One region of the Nocardia sp. NPDC004340 genome, then DNA from elsewhere that is predicted to be linked to it. Evidence: riboswitches for the same ligand, from Rfam matches in the RefSeq annotation. Region 1 holds a riboswitch; the other holds the start of a gene.
What was found. Region 1 has a riboswitch for S-adenosylmethionine ahead of ACWEOI_RS00415 (bifunctional o-acetylhomoserine/o-acetylserine sulfhydrylase). Riboswitches for the same ligand answer to the same signal wherever they lie in the genome.
Positions count from the first base shown of each region.

Region 1 (7,411 bases):
CCCGCCGATCACGCACGGCACCGGCGTCGAGGCCAGCGCCGCCGCGACGCCGCCGCGGCCGCGACCTACGTCGTAGCGGTTCATGGCCTCGGTGAGCAGCACATAGGTGGCCGGATCGAAACGCGCGATCAGCTTGTCCGCCTGGTACTCCAGGTAGCTCTGCACCGCGTAGCGGCCGCCCGCGCGCGGATCCTCGTCGCCCTGGCCGTGGTTCTCGAAGCGGTGGTCGAGCTCGCCCTCGGTGCGGTAGGTCAGGTGCGCGATGCGGCGGGCGATGCCCATGCCGGTCATGGGCGCGCGCCCGGTGCCGTGGTAGTCGCCGCCCTGCCAGTCCGGATCGGCCTTGATGGCGGCGATCTGGGTGGTCTGGGTGCCGATCTGGTCGGCGGTGGCGCGCGCGCCGACCGCCAGCACCAGGGCCGCGCCGACCCGTTCGGGCCGGCCGATCATCCACTCCAGCACCCGCATGCCGCCCATGGAGCCGCCGATCACGGCGGCCAGGCGGTCGATGCCGAGCAGGTCGAAGAGCTTGGCCTCGGCGGTCACCTGGTCGCGGATGGACAGCGCGGGAAACCGGGTGCCCCACGGCTTCCCGTCCGGGGCCAGCGAGGCCGGGCCGGTACTGCCCTTGCAGCCGCCGAGCACATTGGTCGCGATGACACACCATTCGCGGGTGTCCACGGGCGCGCCGGGGCCGACGATGCCGTCCCACCAGCCGGCCTGGTTGTGGTGCACGTCGGCGGGGCCGACCACGTGCGAGTCGCCGGTCAGCGCGTGCTCCACGAGCACCACGTTGTCCGCGTTCGCCGATAGTTCGCCCCACCGCTGGACGGCCAGCGTGGCGTCGGGGATCACGGCCCCGTTCTCGAGTTCCACATCGCCGATGGCGATGCTCCCGAGCGTCCCGTCGGGCGGCGGCAGCAACAGCTCCGCCGCGTGCCGGGACGTTCGCGATTCGATGTTCACGGTCAACTTGCCGCCGCCGTCAGTCCGGCGCGCAGATCCGCCAGGATGTCGCCGATGCCCTCGATGCCCACGGCCAACCGCACCAGACCAGGCGTGACGCCGGAGGCCAGCTGCTCGGCCGGGGTCAGCTGGGAATGCGTGGTGGATGCCGGGTGGATGACGAGCGAGCGCACATCCCCGATGTTAGCGACATGGCTATGGAGCACCAGCGCCTCCACGAACTTCTTGCCCGCGTCGACTCCGCCGGCCAGCTCGAAGGACACGATGGCGCCCACGCCCTTCGGTGCCAGCTGTTTGCCCCGCTCGAACCACGGCGAACTGGGAAGTCCGGCGTAGTAGACCTTCTCGACACCGGGCTGCCCGGCGAGGAACTCGGCCACCGCCTGCGCGTTGGCCACGTGCCGCTCGATGCGCAGGCTCAGCGTCTCGAGACCCTGCGCGATGAGGAACGCGTTGAACGGCGACACCGCCGCGCCCAGGTCGCGCAGCAGCTGCACGCGGGCCTTGAGCGCGTAGGCCGGAGCGCCGAGGTCGGCGAAGACCGCGCCGTGGTAGCTCGGGTCGGGGGTGGTGAAGCCGGGGAAGCGGGACTCGCCCGCCTCGTTCTTCACCGTCCAGTCGAAGGAGCCGCCGTCGACGATCACGCCCGCGACCGCGGAACCGTGTCCGCCCAGGTACTTGGTGGCCGAGTGCACCACGATGTCCGCGCCCAGCGCCAGCGGCTGGATCAGGTACGGGGTGGCGACGGTGTTGTCCACGATGAGCGGCACCCCGGCGGCGTGCGCGACCTCGGCGATGCCCGGAATGTCGAGGACCGAGCTGCTCGGGTTGGCGACGGTCTCGCCGTAGAACGCCTTGGTGTTGGGTCGCACCGCCGCACGCCACTGCTCGAGGTCGTCCGGGTCCTCGACGAAGCTGACCTGGATGCCCAGCTTGGGCAGCGAGTAGTGCAGCAGGTTGTAGGTGCCGCCGTACAGGTGCGGGCTGGCCACGATGTGGTCCCCGGCCTCGGCGAGATTCAGGATCGCGTAGGTCTCCGCGGCCTGTCCGGAGGCCAGCAGCAGCGCGGCAACACCACCCTCGAGGGCGGCGATGCGCTGTTCCACCGCGTCCTGGGTGGGGTTCATGATGCGGGTGTAGATATTGCCCGGCTCGGCGAGTCCGAACAGCGCGGCGGCGTGGTCGGTGTCGCGGAACGCGTAGGACGTGGTCTGGTAGATGGGCAGGGCGCGGGCTCCGGTGGCGGAATCGGGAGCCTGGCCGGCGTGAATCTGCTTGGTCTCGAAGGACCAGTTGGCCGGATCCAGGGTGCCGTCAGCGGGGACGGCCGCGGGCGCGGTCGAGTCACTCATGTGTTCTGCTCCAAAAACAAGGTCGCCGAATGGCGGAAGTTTGACGTTATCGAGAAGCGAATGGGCTTCGACAACAACACATTTCGGTAGACCTCCTAGTTGCGCTTGCGTTCGGCCCTCGAACGCCCGGTCTGCACCCGGAGCACCCCACCGCAGCTGGAGGGTTGCCGATCAGCAAGCCGGGGCCTTAACGCTGATGCTCTTGACCTAATGCGGGATTCTAGCGGCCGTCCGGCCCGATCTACGCAGTGGGGTTTGTCGCATTCTCGGTGGTATTTCCCCCGTTTACGGGGGGAAATAGCGTTGTCGCACCACAACAGACCCGCCGGAATTCGTCGAATGCCGCCTGGACGCTGTCGGCGAGCATGCGGGCGGTGGTGACGGTGGTGCAGTCCGGGAACTCGTCGCTGTCCTCGAACTCGCATTCCATGCCGACCCGCACGATGCCGTGCCAGGTGGTGGCGATGAGCCGCACGGTCAGGTGGTCCTCGGGCAGTCCCAGGCGTTCGGCCAGCACCTCGGACATGGCCCGGGTCTTGGTGTCGGCCGATTCCATGCTGAGCGCGCGCACGGCGACGCTGTCGCGGGTGATGCGCTGCATCTGCTGGAACCAGCGGAACGGCACGGGCGCGTCGGAGTCGATGATCTGCTCCACGACCGCGAGGAACGCGCCGAGCAGCGCTTCCATCTCGTCGCCGGTGACGGGCTGGGCGCGCAGCTGATCGGCGAGGGCCTGTCCCCAGCCCTCGATGGGGGCGATGACGATCGCCTCCTTGCTGTCGAAGTACCGGTTCACGGTGCGCGGGGAGACGTCGGCGGCGTCGGCGATCTGCTCGACGGTGGTGGCGTCGAAGCCCTGTTCGCCGCACAACCGCAGGGCGACGTCGATGATCCGGGTCCTGGTCTGCTGCTTCTTGCGTTCACGCAGGCCGGGGCGGTGACGCGAGATCACACCGATGTGACTTGACAACTCCGACATCCCTCCATCGTAGGTCCTTCCTGCGTTTTCCTGTCCCAGTATGACAACTGTCGCGCTGCGACATTTTTCCCTTGACGCCAATTGTCGGTGGGGGTCACTATGGTGGAGCTGCCTTCGAACTCCAGAGGAGAGGCTCATGACCGTAGCGACGGACGCTCTCGGTACAGACGAAAAAGCAAGTCCCGCACAAGATTCCAGGCGTTGGTGGGCGCTCGGCGTAATCGCCATGGCACAGCTGATGGTGGTCCTGGACGCAACGATCGTCACCATCGCCATGCCGTTCGCGCAGCAGGATCTGCACATCAGCGACGGTGACAAGCAGTGGATCTTCACCGCGTACACCCTGATCTTCGGCGGTCTGCTGCTGCTCGGCGGCCGCCTCGCCGACTACCTGGGCCGCCGCCGGATCCTCATGGTCGGCCTGATCGGCTTCGCCGCGGCCTCCGCGCTGGCCGGTCTCGCCCAGAACCAGGCCGAACTCTTCGCGGGCCGCGCGCTGCAGGGCGCGTTCGGCGCGCTGCTGGCCCCGGCGGCGTTGTCGCTGGTGTCGGTGACCTTCACCGAGGCCAAGGAACGGGCCCGGGCCTTCGGCGTGTTCGCCGGTGTGTCGGCGGCGGGCGCCGCGCTCGGCCTGATCGCCGGTGGCGCTCTCGTCGAGTACGCGAACTGGCGCTGGTCGCTGCTGGTGAACACCCCGGTCGCGCTGCTCGCCCTGGCCGGCGCGTTCGCCTTCGTGGTCAAGGATGTGCCCGCACCCCGCACCGGCGGCTACGACCTGCCCGGCGCGGTCACCGTCACCCTCGGCCTGATCTCCATCGTGTACGGCTTCAGCCGCGCGGCCTCCGACGGCTGGACCGCCTCCACCACGCTGGCCCTGTTCGTGGTGGGTGTGGCGCTGCTGGCGGCGTTCGTGGCCATCGAGGCCCGGACCGCGAATCCGCTCCTGCCGCTGCGTATTCCGGGTGAGATCAACCGCGGCGGGTCGTATCTGATCGCGCTGCTGGTGCCGATCGCCATGTTCGCCATGTTCCTGAACCTGAGCTTCTACCTGCAGATCGTGGAGCACTACTCGGCGCTGAAGACGGGTGTGGCGTTCCTGCCGTTCCCGGCGGGCATCGTGGTGTCGGCGGGTATCGCCTCGGCGGTGCTACCGAAGATCGGGCCGCGGCCGCTCATGCTGGCGGGCTCGGTGCTGGGCGCGGCGGGCCTGGTGTGGCTGTCGCGGCTGGAGTACGGCGACAGCTACGCGACCGCCCTGCTGCCCGCCATGATCCTGATCGCCCTGGGCATGGGTGCGCTGTTCGTGTCCATGCAGACCACCGCGCTGCACCAGGTCGACGCCGAGGATTCGGGCGTGGCCAGCGCGCTGCTGAACGCCGCCCAGCAGGTGGGTGGTTCCATCGGCACCGCGCTGCTGACCACCATCTCGGTCCAGGTGGCCGAGCGGTACGTGCGCAACAACGTGACCGTCGACCACGTGATGGAGCGGGCCTCGATCCACTCCTACAACGTGGCGTTCCTGATCGGCGCGATCTTCTTCGCGCTGTGCGTTCCGATCGCGGCGTTCATGGTCCGGGACAAGCCGCAGAACCTGCTCGAGGGTGACGAGCACGCCGTGCACGTGGGCGTGTGAGCCACCGCCGGTGATTCCGCACCGTGCCCGCCGCGAGTCTCGCGGCGGGCACGCGTCGTTTCGGCCGCAAGTCGGCGGCAAGTCGCGGTGCATTGCCCCGGCCGACAGTACGACCATGACGATGACGAAAGTGCCCACCGCGACTGATCCCGACCTCCGGCTGCGCGCGGGCGCGCTGATCGCCGGGGGCGTGCTGTTCGCCGTGGGCAATGCCCTGCACCCGCTGGAACACTCCGAGGCGGCCGAACAGTCCGCCACCTGGGCCGCCGCCCACCTGACCTTCGGCACGGGCGCGGTGCTGATGGCGGTCGGCCTGCCGGTGCTGCTCACCGCCTGGCGCGATGGGAAGGGTTGGCCCGCAAAGGTTTCCGCGGCCGCCCGGGTCCTGCTGTTCGTCGGGCTCACGGTCGCGATCCCGATCGGCGCGTATCACGAGGTCTATGTCGCCTCGCGGCTGTCGCACCACGAGCAAACCGCCATCGAGGAGGCCGCGCTCCCGGTCAACGGGCCGCTCGCCGCCGCCTTCCTGGTGGGTTTCCTGCTGCTGGCCGGGTGTGCGCTCGCCGCCCCGCGTCCGCTGCTCGGCCGGGTGGGCGCGGTGGTGCTGATCGTCGCGGTGCTCGCGATGGCCGGGGCCGAAGGGCTTCCGGGGGCGGAGGGCTGGTGGATCATTCCGGGGACGATCGGGGTCGGACTGGTGCTCGCGCTGGCCGGAGTGCGCGCGCTCCGATCGTGAGGCTCGCCGCGGCGGTTACGGTCCGGCTGTCGCAGGCGATGTATCACCCGTGGTTTTCGTGGAAGTGCTGGGCGCACTACGGGTGACGGTGGATGGTCGGCCCGCCCCTTTGCGCGGGCCGAGGCAGGGGGCGGTGCTGGCGCGCCTGGTTTCGGCCGGGGGCGAGGTGGTTTCGGCGGATCGGCTCATCGAGGATCTGTGGCAGGGGGAGCCGCCGCCGAAGGCCTCGGGAGCGTTGCAGGCGCACATCTCGTATCTGCGGCGGTCCTTGGAGCCGGATCGGCCGCCGCGCGCGCCCGCGGGTGTGCTCGTGTCGCAGACCCCCGGATACGCGCTGCGCCTGCCGGTTTCGGCCGTGGACGTCTGGCATTTCGACCACCTGGTGTCCACCGCCGCCACCGAATCCGATCCGGCCGCCCGCCACCGCCTCCTCGATTCCGCGCTGGCGCTGTGGCGGGGTCCCGCGTATGCCGCCTACGCCGACGCGGCCTGGAGTGCCGCCGATATCGCCCGCCTCACCGATAGGCGCTGGACCGCCGTGGAACAGCGGGCCGATGCCGCCCTCGCCCTGGGCCGCCCGGAGGAGGCCGTCGCGGCCCTGCGCCGCCTGGTCGACGAACACCCCGAACGGGAGGCCGCCGTCCGGCTGCTGGCCCTCGCGCACTACCGCCAGGGCCGCCAGCTCGACGCTCTCGCCACCCTGCGTGACCTCCGTGCCACCCTCAACACCGAATTCGGCATCGACCCCAGCCCGCCCGTGCGCGAGCTGGAAGCCGCCATCCTCGCGCACGACCCGGCCCTCACCCTGCCCACGCCCGCCGAGCCGGTCGCCGCGGAATCAGGCTCGACCCGTTCACATTCCACCGACCTCGCGGCGACGGTCACATCGGTAGTGCCCGATCGGCCGGACCCCGTGCCGCCGATGTCCGCCCCGGTCGGCTACGCGGGCCAACGCTCGGCGCTGCTGTCCGCCGCCCGCGAAGCCGCGGACGGCCGCAGCCGATTGGTGTGGCTGGAAGGCGAGGCGGGAGCCGGTAAGACGACGCTGGTGCGGTCGGTCGCCGACGAGCTGGCCGCCGCCGGCTGGCGGACCGCGGTCGGACGGTGCCCCGAGGTCGACGGCGCTCCGGCGGCCTGGGCCTGGATGGAATTGACCGGTGAATCCGGCGGCAAGGCAGCCGATCTCGGTGCGGACGCGACACCGTTCCGGCTGTCGCTGGCCGTGGTCGATCGCTTCGCCGAATGGACCGGACAGCCCATCGACACCCCGGGTGGGCGGATGAGCCCCGGCCCGGTCGCCCCGGATACCCCGAGATCGGTCGATACGGCGAGTGCGGCCGGGCCGGTGCTGGTGGTGCTGGAGGACGCGCATCGGGCGGACAGCGCGACGCTGCAGATCCTGCGGCAGGTGGTGGCGTGGTCGGCGCAGGCTCCGGTGCTGTTCGTGGTGACCATGCGCGGATCGGAAGTGGGGGACGAGGTTCGGGCCACGTCGGCGGCGCTGGCGGCGGTGACCTCGGGACGGCTGGAGCTGACCGGGCTGGACCTCGAGGCCGTGCGGACCGTGGCGAGGACGGCCGGCCTGCGCGGAATCGACGACGCCACCGCCGAATTGGTGCGTGACCGCACCGGCGGCAATCCGCTGTTCGTGGCCGAGCTGGCGAAACTCGCTGCCGCCGAAGGGGATCTGCTGGCGGTTCCGGCGGGGGTCAGCGATGTGCTGCACCGCCGGATCGCGCGTCTGC
Region 1 covers NZ_JBSGDW010000001.1:82,061-89,471, reverse strand. The annotation lists gene metX (homoserine O-acetyltransferase MetX) at 1-972, opposite strand, end outside; gene ACWEOI_RS00415 (bifunctional o-acetylhomoserine/o-acetylserine sulfhydrylase) at 969-2,318, opposite strand; SAM riboswitch class IV at 2,415-2,526, opposite strand; gene ACWEOI_RS00410 (TetR/AcrR family transcriptional regulator) at 2,560-3,297, opposite strand; gene ACWEOI_RS00405 (MFS transporter) at 3,524-4,930, shown strand; gene ACWEOI_RS00400 (hypothetical protein) at 5,046-5,666, shown strand; gene ACWEOI_RS00395 (BTAD domain-containing putative transcriptional regulator) at 5,716-7,411, shown strand, end outside.

Region 2 (7,411 bases), on a different contig from region 1:
CAGACCTCGAGGTTTTCCTCGATGTCGCGCAGGCGGTGCCGGGCCAGGGCCAGGTTGCCGCGGGCGCGGTCGATGGCCACGTACAGGAACAGGCCGCGGGATCGGCGGCCGCGCAGGGGGCGCACCAGGTGGTACTGGTTGTTCAGGGTGATGAGCAGGTCCTCGATCTCCTCATTGAGGCCGAGTTGCTCGATGGTGCGCAGTTTGGCCCGCACCACTTCGGTATTGCCGGCCGACGCCACCTCGAGATCCAGGGATTTCGAGCCGCCGAGCATGCCCAGGGGCATGCCGCTGCCGTAGTCGACGACGGCGGCGCCGATGGCGCCGTCCAGCATCATCATGTCCTTCAGGGCAACTTCCAAGTCCGCCATGGATTTTCCTCTCCTAGCCGTGACGGTTTCTCGCGAGCGGTGACGCTACGCCCGTACGGGCCCGGCGGTATGTGGATTGCTGAAGGATTCCGCAAGGTACGCAATTAACAACTTACGCAATCAGTTAGAACGGGTGGGCGCGAAGAAAACTGCGGGCGCAACCGTTTCCGGTTGCGCCCGCAGGCATCACGTCAACGGGTCAGCCGCAGAGGCTGCCCGGGGCCGTGGCCGCCTCCAGCACCAGCGCGGCCTCGGCGTCCTCGCCTGCGCCACCCGGCAGGCGCGTCGACAGCTGGTCCCGGGGCACCCCGGCGGCCAGCGCCGAGCAGTACGCCTTGCCCAGATCGACGGCCGCGAGCTTCTGGTCCAGATCGACCAGCACGTCCCCGTGCTCCTCCAGGTAGGTGACGAACACCTGCTCCTGTCCGGTGAGCGCGCGCTCCGCGGCGGCTACTCCGGCGGTCGCGCCCATCGTGGCGGCAGCGGCGGCAACCAGTGCGAAACCCGAAGCGAGACGGCTCTTCTTACCCACGAACTCTCCTTCAACATCGAATGAACCCGGCGAGCGTACCGCGCGCCCGGCCGATGGCCGCGTTGTCGAAGGTGACGGGCTCGGCCTACTTCAGCGCCGCGTGGAGGAGCGTCACCCCGGCGGTCAGCGCCGCGCCCGCCACCGGCCAGCTGGTGCCCGCCGGCTGGGTCGAGAGCACCACGATCGCGTACCGGTAGGGCTGATCCGGCGACGTGCCGACCAGGCCCGTGGTGTCGAGGGTGGTCGACGAATTCAGGTCCATCCAGCCCTGTTTGACCGCCCAGGTCTTGCCGGTGAGCGCGTCGGGGATGCCGAAGAACTGATCGGTGCCGTCGGCGGCGGTCCGGGCGGTGTCGCGCAGCGCGCCCAGGATCAGATCGCGGGTCGCGGCCGGGGCGGTGGCGGTGATGTAGTGGAAGATCGCCACGACATCGCGTGGGGTGGTGAGGGTTTCGCCCCACTGTGCGGTGTCCTCGGGCGCGGTGGTGGCGGTCAGCCCGATCGCCGCGACCATCCGATCGATGATTGCGTCGTTGCCGCCGATCTCCCAGAGCTGATCGGCGATGTCGTCGTCACTGGCCGAGAGCATCTGGGTGACTTTCGCGGTGGTATCCGGATCCGGCTGCGCGCCTTGGCTTCCCAGGGTGTCGAGCGCGATCAGGAGCTTGACCACCGACGCGGTGTAGAACTGCTGGTCGGCATTGAGACTGGCGATCGCCGTCCCGGTCGTGGTGTCCACCACGTCGATCCCGACCGTGGTGCCCGGCGAGGCCGCCTGGATGGCGGTCTGCATCTGCTGGGCGATGGCGGTCACCGAGATGGGATGCTGCACGGCCACCGCCGCGGGCGCGGTGGCCTCCGGCGTCCGGCCCGGCCCGGCCTGGTCGTGCGAGGTCGCGAAGGCGGCGGGCGCGCCCAGCGCCGACAAGGCGACCACGGCGACGAGGCCTCCGGTCGCGATCCACGACCACCGTGCGCGCGGGGTGCGGGCCTGAATCGAGCTCATGCTCCATTACATCGACACGAAGCTCGAGACATTTCCAGCGGAAACCTGTCAATTTCCTGTTAAGTGCGCGTCGATCTGATCTCGGTTCGGCGACGGTGCTGACCGGCTATTTTGTAGCGAACTAAGATCATCGCTGGGTCCGAAACCATACCGGTGGAGACAGCCATGAGCGCATACCGTGAGATCTTCCGAAATGTCCTCATAAGAAGCCTCGCCCCAGTCGGATTCGGGGTACTGGCGCTGATTGTCCCGGTCTCCGCGCACGCCGACGCGGACCGTGGAAACGGCTGTGTTCTGTACTCCGACAACACATCAGCAACTGTGGACTCACTCCGGTTCAGATGTGCCCTCGAGCAGCTGGACGCGATCTATCGGGACGCCCCGCCCGGTGACGTCCCGGTCGGCGCGAAGGACGGCTGGGTCGCCGCCCCCCTCCAGACGCAGCCCTGGCCACCGTTGGTCTGGATCGGCAAGGACTTCTACACCGGTCCCACCGGCGGCTACCTGCAGAACCGCCTGACCCCCGCGGGTCTGGAAGCCTGGCCCGCCACTGTCTATACCGGGCCGTCCGTCGTCGACGGCGAGCCCACCTGGATCCTCGACTACGCCCCGTCCCCGACCCCGTTCGTGTACGACGAGATCCGCCAAGTCACCCCCGGCGTCTGGCTCGGCTACACGTGGATCCGCGTGGGCGGCAACTTCGTACCGCAGTTGAGTTTCATCCTGGCCTGAGCCGTCCGGCGGCTTCGGATCAGCGCGCACGTAACCGTCGTGCCCGGTGGTCTCGGATTGATAGACGTGGACTCCGTTGCCCACGAAAGGAATTCGATGACCACCTCGTTGTTTCTCCCTGCCCGCGTCCGGGTCGTGTGGTCATGAGCGCGCCCGCGGAGACCGAGGCGTGGGCGCCGGTCGGGCGCACCGTGGGCGCGGTGTGCGCGGTCGGGATCCTCGTGGTCGGGCAGTTGTACGTGGTCCTGCCGGTGCTGAATCGGCTGGCGGCGGACTGGGATACCTCCAAATCCGCGGCAACCTGGACGACCACGGCCTTCGGGCTGGCCTACGGGGCGGGCTTCCTGGTGACCGGGCCGCTGTCGGACCGGTGGGGGAGACGGCCGGTGATCGTCGGCGGGCTGGCGGCCACTGTGGTGAGCACCCTGCTGGTGGCGGCCGCATCGGGTCTGGTGGCCGGGCTGTCGGCGCGAATCCTGCAGGGGCTCACGGCGTCGTTCTTCGCCCCTGCGGCGTTCGCCTATCTGTCGGAGCGGATCGCGCCGGAGCGCAGGATCTTCGCGCTCACCTGCCTGACGAGCTCGTTCCTCGGGGCGGGGGTGGTGGCGCAGGTGCTGGCTCAGCTCATCGGGAACGCGCTGGGCTGGCACGCGATCTTCGTGGCCGGGGCCATCGCGTTCGCGGTCTCGGCGGTCGTGCTGTGGGTGGTGCTGCAACCGCCGGTCCGGTCGGCGGATTCCCTTGCGGACGAAGGTGATCCAGGAACCGGCGTTACGCCGCTGCGGTCGGTGTTCGCGCCGTTCGCGGATCTCCTGCGGCAATCCCGCCTCCTGCTCTTGTATCTGAGCTGCCTGGCGATCCTCGGCTCCTTCGTGGGCATCTACACCGGAATCCAGCTGGCCCCGCCCGAGGGTGTGGGCTCCGGCAATGGCGCGCTGCTCGCCCTGCGGGCCAGCGCGATTCCCGCCATGGTGGCGATTCCACTGCTGGCCGGACGGCTCGGCGGCATCGCCCCGGCCACCCGGCTGGTCGCCGCGCTGGGAGCCGCCGCGCTCGCCGTGGCTGTGACCGCGGTGCCGCTCGGCGGGGTCTGGGTGGCGGTCTGGTTGTTCGTGTTCGTCGCCGCCATCGCGGTGGCCGCCCCCGCCGCCGTCCAGACGATCACGGCCCGCGCGGGTGCGGCCCGCGGCGCGGCCACCGCGCTGTACACCTTCGCCCTGTTCGTCGGCGCGAGCGCGGGCCCGCAGCTGGCCAATCTCGTGGCCCGGCACGGCTATTCGGCGGTCGCCCTGGCCGTCGCGGCGCTCGCGGCGATCGGCGCCGCGCTTGCCGCCACGGCCGGGTTTCGATCGGCGTGGTTGAAATGATTCTCGAAAGTATCTGCCCCCCATACTGTTTCGCTCACGGTCATGAGTTCCAGCGCGAAGCCCCGGCTCGCTGGGCGGCAACCCTCCGGGCGGTGGGGTGCTCCGGGTGACGACCGGATGGCGGCGAGCGTCGCCATAAGCGTCTTGTTCTCGGAGGGAAAATGTCTGTAGCTCAGCTCGATTCGGCGTCCGCGACCGTGGCGGAGGCGACCGTCGGCGAGGTGTTGCTGGTGGCCGACCGGTTCCGCGGGATCGCCGCGGACGATCGTGCCTTCACCGTGTCCGGTCTGGTGGCCGCGCTGCGCGCGGGCCGCTGGCGGACGGCGGAGGAGCCGTTGACCGTACGGCTCGGGCAGGGGGTCACCCGCCACGATCTCGACTACGTCGAGCATGTGGCGATCGTGCACGCCCCGGCGGGCTTACGGGTGGCCGGGGCGGTCGCCGAACCGGCCCCGCGCCATCAGGTGCACAAGTATCAGCACTCGAATGTGCTGCTGGCCGGGCTGGTCCGGGAATCGGAGACCGTGTTCCGGGCGGATTTGCGGATCCACGGCGACAACGAACTACTGCTCGACCATCAGACCGGCGAGCATGTGCAGGGGATCGTGATCGTGGAGGCGGTGCGCCAGCTGTTCCTCGGCGCGTTCGAGCTGGAGTACGGCCGCCGCTGGCCCGAACAGCACTTCTACATCGTGTGGAACAGCATCGAATTGGAGTTCAAGTCCTTCCTGTTCCCGCTGCCCGCCACCCTGCACGCGACGCTGACCCCGGTGTCCATCGATGATCCGGGGAAGCTGGAATTCAGCATCGAGGTGGAGGTGCGTCAGCTCGGCCGCGCCGTCGCCACCACCCGGATCGGCTACGCCGCCCTGCCCAACGAACGCATCTCGCAGATCGAACGGCACAAGGCGGCCAAGGCGATCGCGGCCTACCTCGACGAGGTGGCATGAGCGCGGGCGCGGCGTTCTTCGACGTCGACGAAACGCTGATCACCGTCAAGAGCATGTTCGCGTTCCTGCGGTTCTGGCTGGCCGAGAACGGGGACGACGGCGGCGAATACGCGCGACTGACCAGGGAGATCCAGCAACGGGCCGCGGCGGGCACACCGCGGGAGGAGGTGAATCGGCACTACTACCGGGCCTATCGCGGCGTCGAGGCCACGGCACTGGACGCGGCCGGGCAGCGCTGGTTCGCGGAATTCGCCGCGAGCGATACCGTCTACTACACCGACACCGTGGAAAGGCTGCGCGCACACCGCGATTCCGGGCACGCCACGGTGCTGCTGTCGGGCTCGTTCGGCGCGGCCGTGGAACCGGTAGCGGCGGCGGTCGGAGCCGACCACGTCATCACCACCGTGCCCGTCGCCGACGAGCACGGCGTGCTCACCGGCGAGGTGTGGCGGCCCATGATCGGCGGGGCCAAGGCCGCGGCAGTCACCGAGTTCCTGCGTGAACACGGGATCGCGCGGGAGCACAGTTACGGCTACGGCGATCACGCCAGCGACCTGCCGTTCCTGCGGGCCGTCGCGCACCCCGGCTATCGCGGTGACGACGCGGTGCTCGCCGTCCACGGCACCGGCTGGATCCACCTGTCCGACCGGGTCGGCGCGTCCGTCGACGACCCGGGCCGCCTTCTCTCCGACCAGGAAGTGCTCTCCGTATGGTGACCAAGCGCTACGAACTCACCCCGACCACCCAGGGGCCGTTGTACCCGCCGAGCGAAGTGCTCGACGCCGACGGCGATTTCATCGTCGTGGGATACCTGACCGTCCCTGGGCCCGGCGGCACCGTCACCCGGCGCTGGGGGCGGGCCATCGTCGCGGCCGACACGCCCGTGCCCGCCTTCGGCGAGCTGGCGGCGTACACGATCGTGCGGGAACTGCCCGACGAGTTGCCGGAGGAAGACGCGGCGGGGGTCCTGCACACGCTGCCGCTTCCGCTGCCCGCCAACAACTATCCGGTGGTCTTCGCGCCCGATCAGCTCCCCGAGGCCGCGAGCGTGACGCGGCCGAGCTACCCGTTCCACGAGACGCCCATCCCGGACTTCCGGCCCGAGGACGGACGCAAGCTGACCGGCCCGGTGACACTGGGGGACTGGCTGCGGGCACGCGGCGCCCTGGACGTGACCGTCGACCTGGACGATGCGCGGCAAGCGGAGTTCCGGTTCGAGTTCACCGGGCTCGTCCCGGATTCGCTGTACACGGTGATGTCCCTGCGCGCCAAGGACTTGGACCCGGACGCGCCCACCCGGCCCGGGCCGCTGGGTGTGCCCAATGTGTTCGTCACCGACGAACACGGCACCGCGAGCTACCGGGCGGTGCTGCCCAATCCGTTTCCGGATCCGGCGCTGCCGGGGGCGAACCGCATCATCAGCGTGGTTGTGCTCTGGCAGAGCTATCAGCAGAACTACGGCGGCGCGATAGGGCATTTCGGGTTGGGCGGTGATATCCACGCCCAGCTCAAACTGCCGGACCCGTCCTTCGACGAGTTCCTGACCACCGACTGAGGCCGATCACCGCGCGGCGCGGTACACCCGTCGCGCGGTGAGCACCAGCGGAATCTGCAGCGGGAGGCGGAGCAGGGCACCGGCTTTCAGCGGCAGGGCGCGGTCGCTGCTCAGCCAGTCGTAGGCCATGTACAGGTTGCCGGGGAAGACCGCGACGAAGAGCAGGGCGGCGAGCCGCGCGCCCAGGCCGCGGGTGCGCGGGATCGCGAGCAGGGCGCCCGCGGTGAGCTCGGCCGCGCCCGAAACGTGGGTGTAGGTGCGGGGTTCGCCCGGCAGCTGGGGCGGGATCAGGGTGTCGAAGGGCTTGGGCATGAGGAAGTGCAGGGCGCCCATGCCCAGCAGCAGGCCGGCGAGCGCGATGGCGCGACCCCGAATTCCATTGGTGTCGACCGGTTGGATTGTCGCCGGAGAGTGCGACAGATCTGCTGTCATTGGTGCAGCATAACTGGTTGGTATGTATTGCTCGGCGGGCGGCGGGATCCGCGTTTCCTCTCGGTGTGTCGTTGTGGGCGAGTGGCCGATCACCAAGGGATAGCGCACAATTAGGCTGCCGTCCGGGTCGAGCAGGGGATGTTATGAAGGCGCACAAGGGGCTTGCGATGGCCCTGCTGGTCCTGAGCATGACGATCGGATGCTCGAAGGAGGCCGCCCATCCGGCCAATGCGCCCGCCCAGGCGGTTCCGCAGCCCGCGCCCAAACAGAACAATTCCGCGATCCCGGTCGGGCCCGGACCCCAGGGCACCTACACCGTGCAGGCGCAGCCCGCGCCCGGCAGCTGCCACTACCGCAAGACCGCCGCGGGCGAGCCGCTGCCCGACCCGGCCTGCACGCCGGGCGCGCTGAATCCCACAGTGACAGCGGCCAATCTGGCCGACACCATCTGTAAGTCGGGATACAC
Region 2 covers NZ_JBSGDW010000004.1:855,047-862,457, reverse strand. The annotation lists gene ACWEOI_RS20640 (hypothetical protein) at 1-371, opposite strand, end outside; gene ACWEOI_RS20635 (DUF732 domain-containing protein) at 571-903, opposite strand; gene ACWEOI_RS20630 (hypothetical protein) at 989-1,909, opposite strand; gene ACWEOI_RS20625 (hypothetical protein) at 2,231-2,641, shown strand; gene ACWEOI_RS20620 (MFS transporter) at 2,785-4,008, shown strand; SAM riboswitch class IV at 4,047-4,156, shown strand; gene ACWEOI_RS20615 (AfsA-related hotdog domain-containing protein) at 4,170-4,958, shown strand; gene ACWEOI_RS20610 (HAD family hydrolase) at 4,955-5,674, shown strand; gene ACWEOI_RS20605 (hypothetical protein) at 5,668-6,513, shown strand; gene ACWEOI_RS20600 (DoxX family protein) at 6,520-6,846, opposite strand; gene ACWEOI_RS20595 (hypothetical protein) at 7,113-7,411, shown strand, end outside.
Region 2: linked by a shared signal. The riboswitch ahead of ACWEOI_RS20615 (AfsA-related hotdog domain-containing protein) and the one ahead of ACWEOI_RS00415 (bifunctional o-acetylhomoserine/o-acetylserine sulfhydrylase) in region 1 are both predicted to bind S-adenosylmethionine.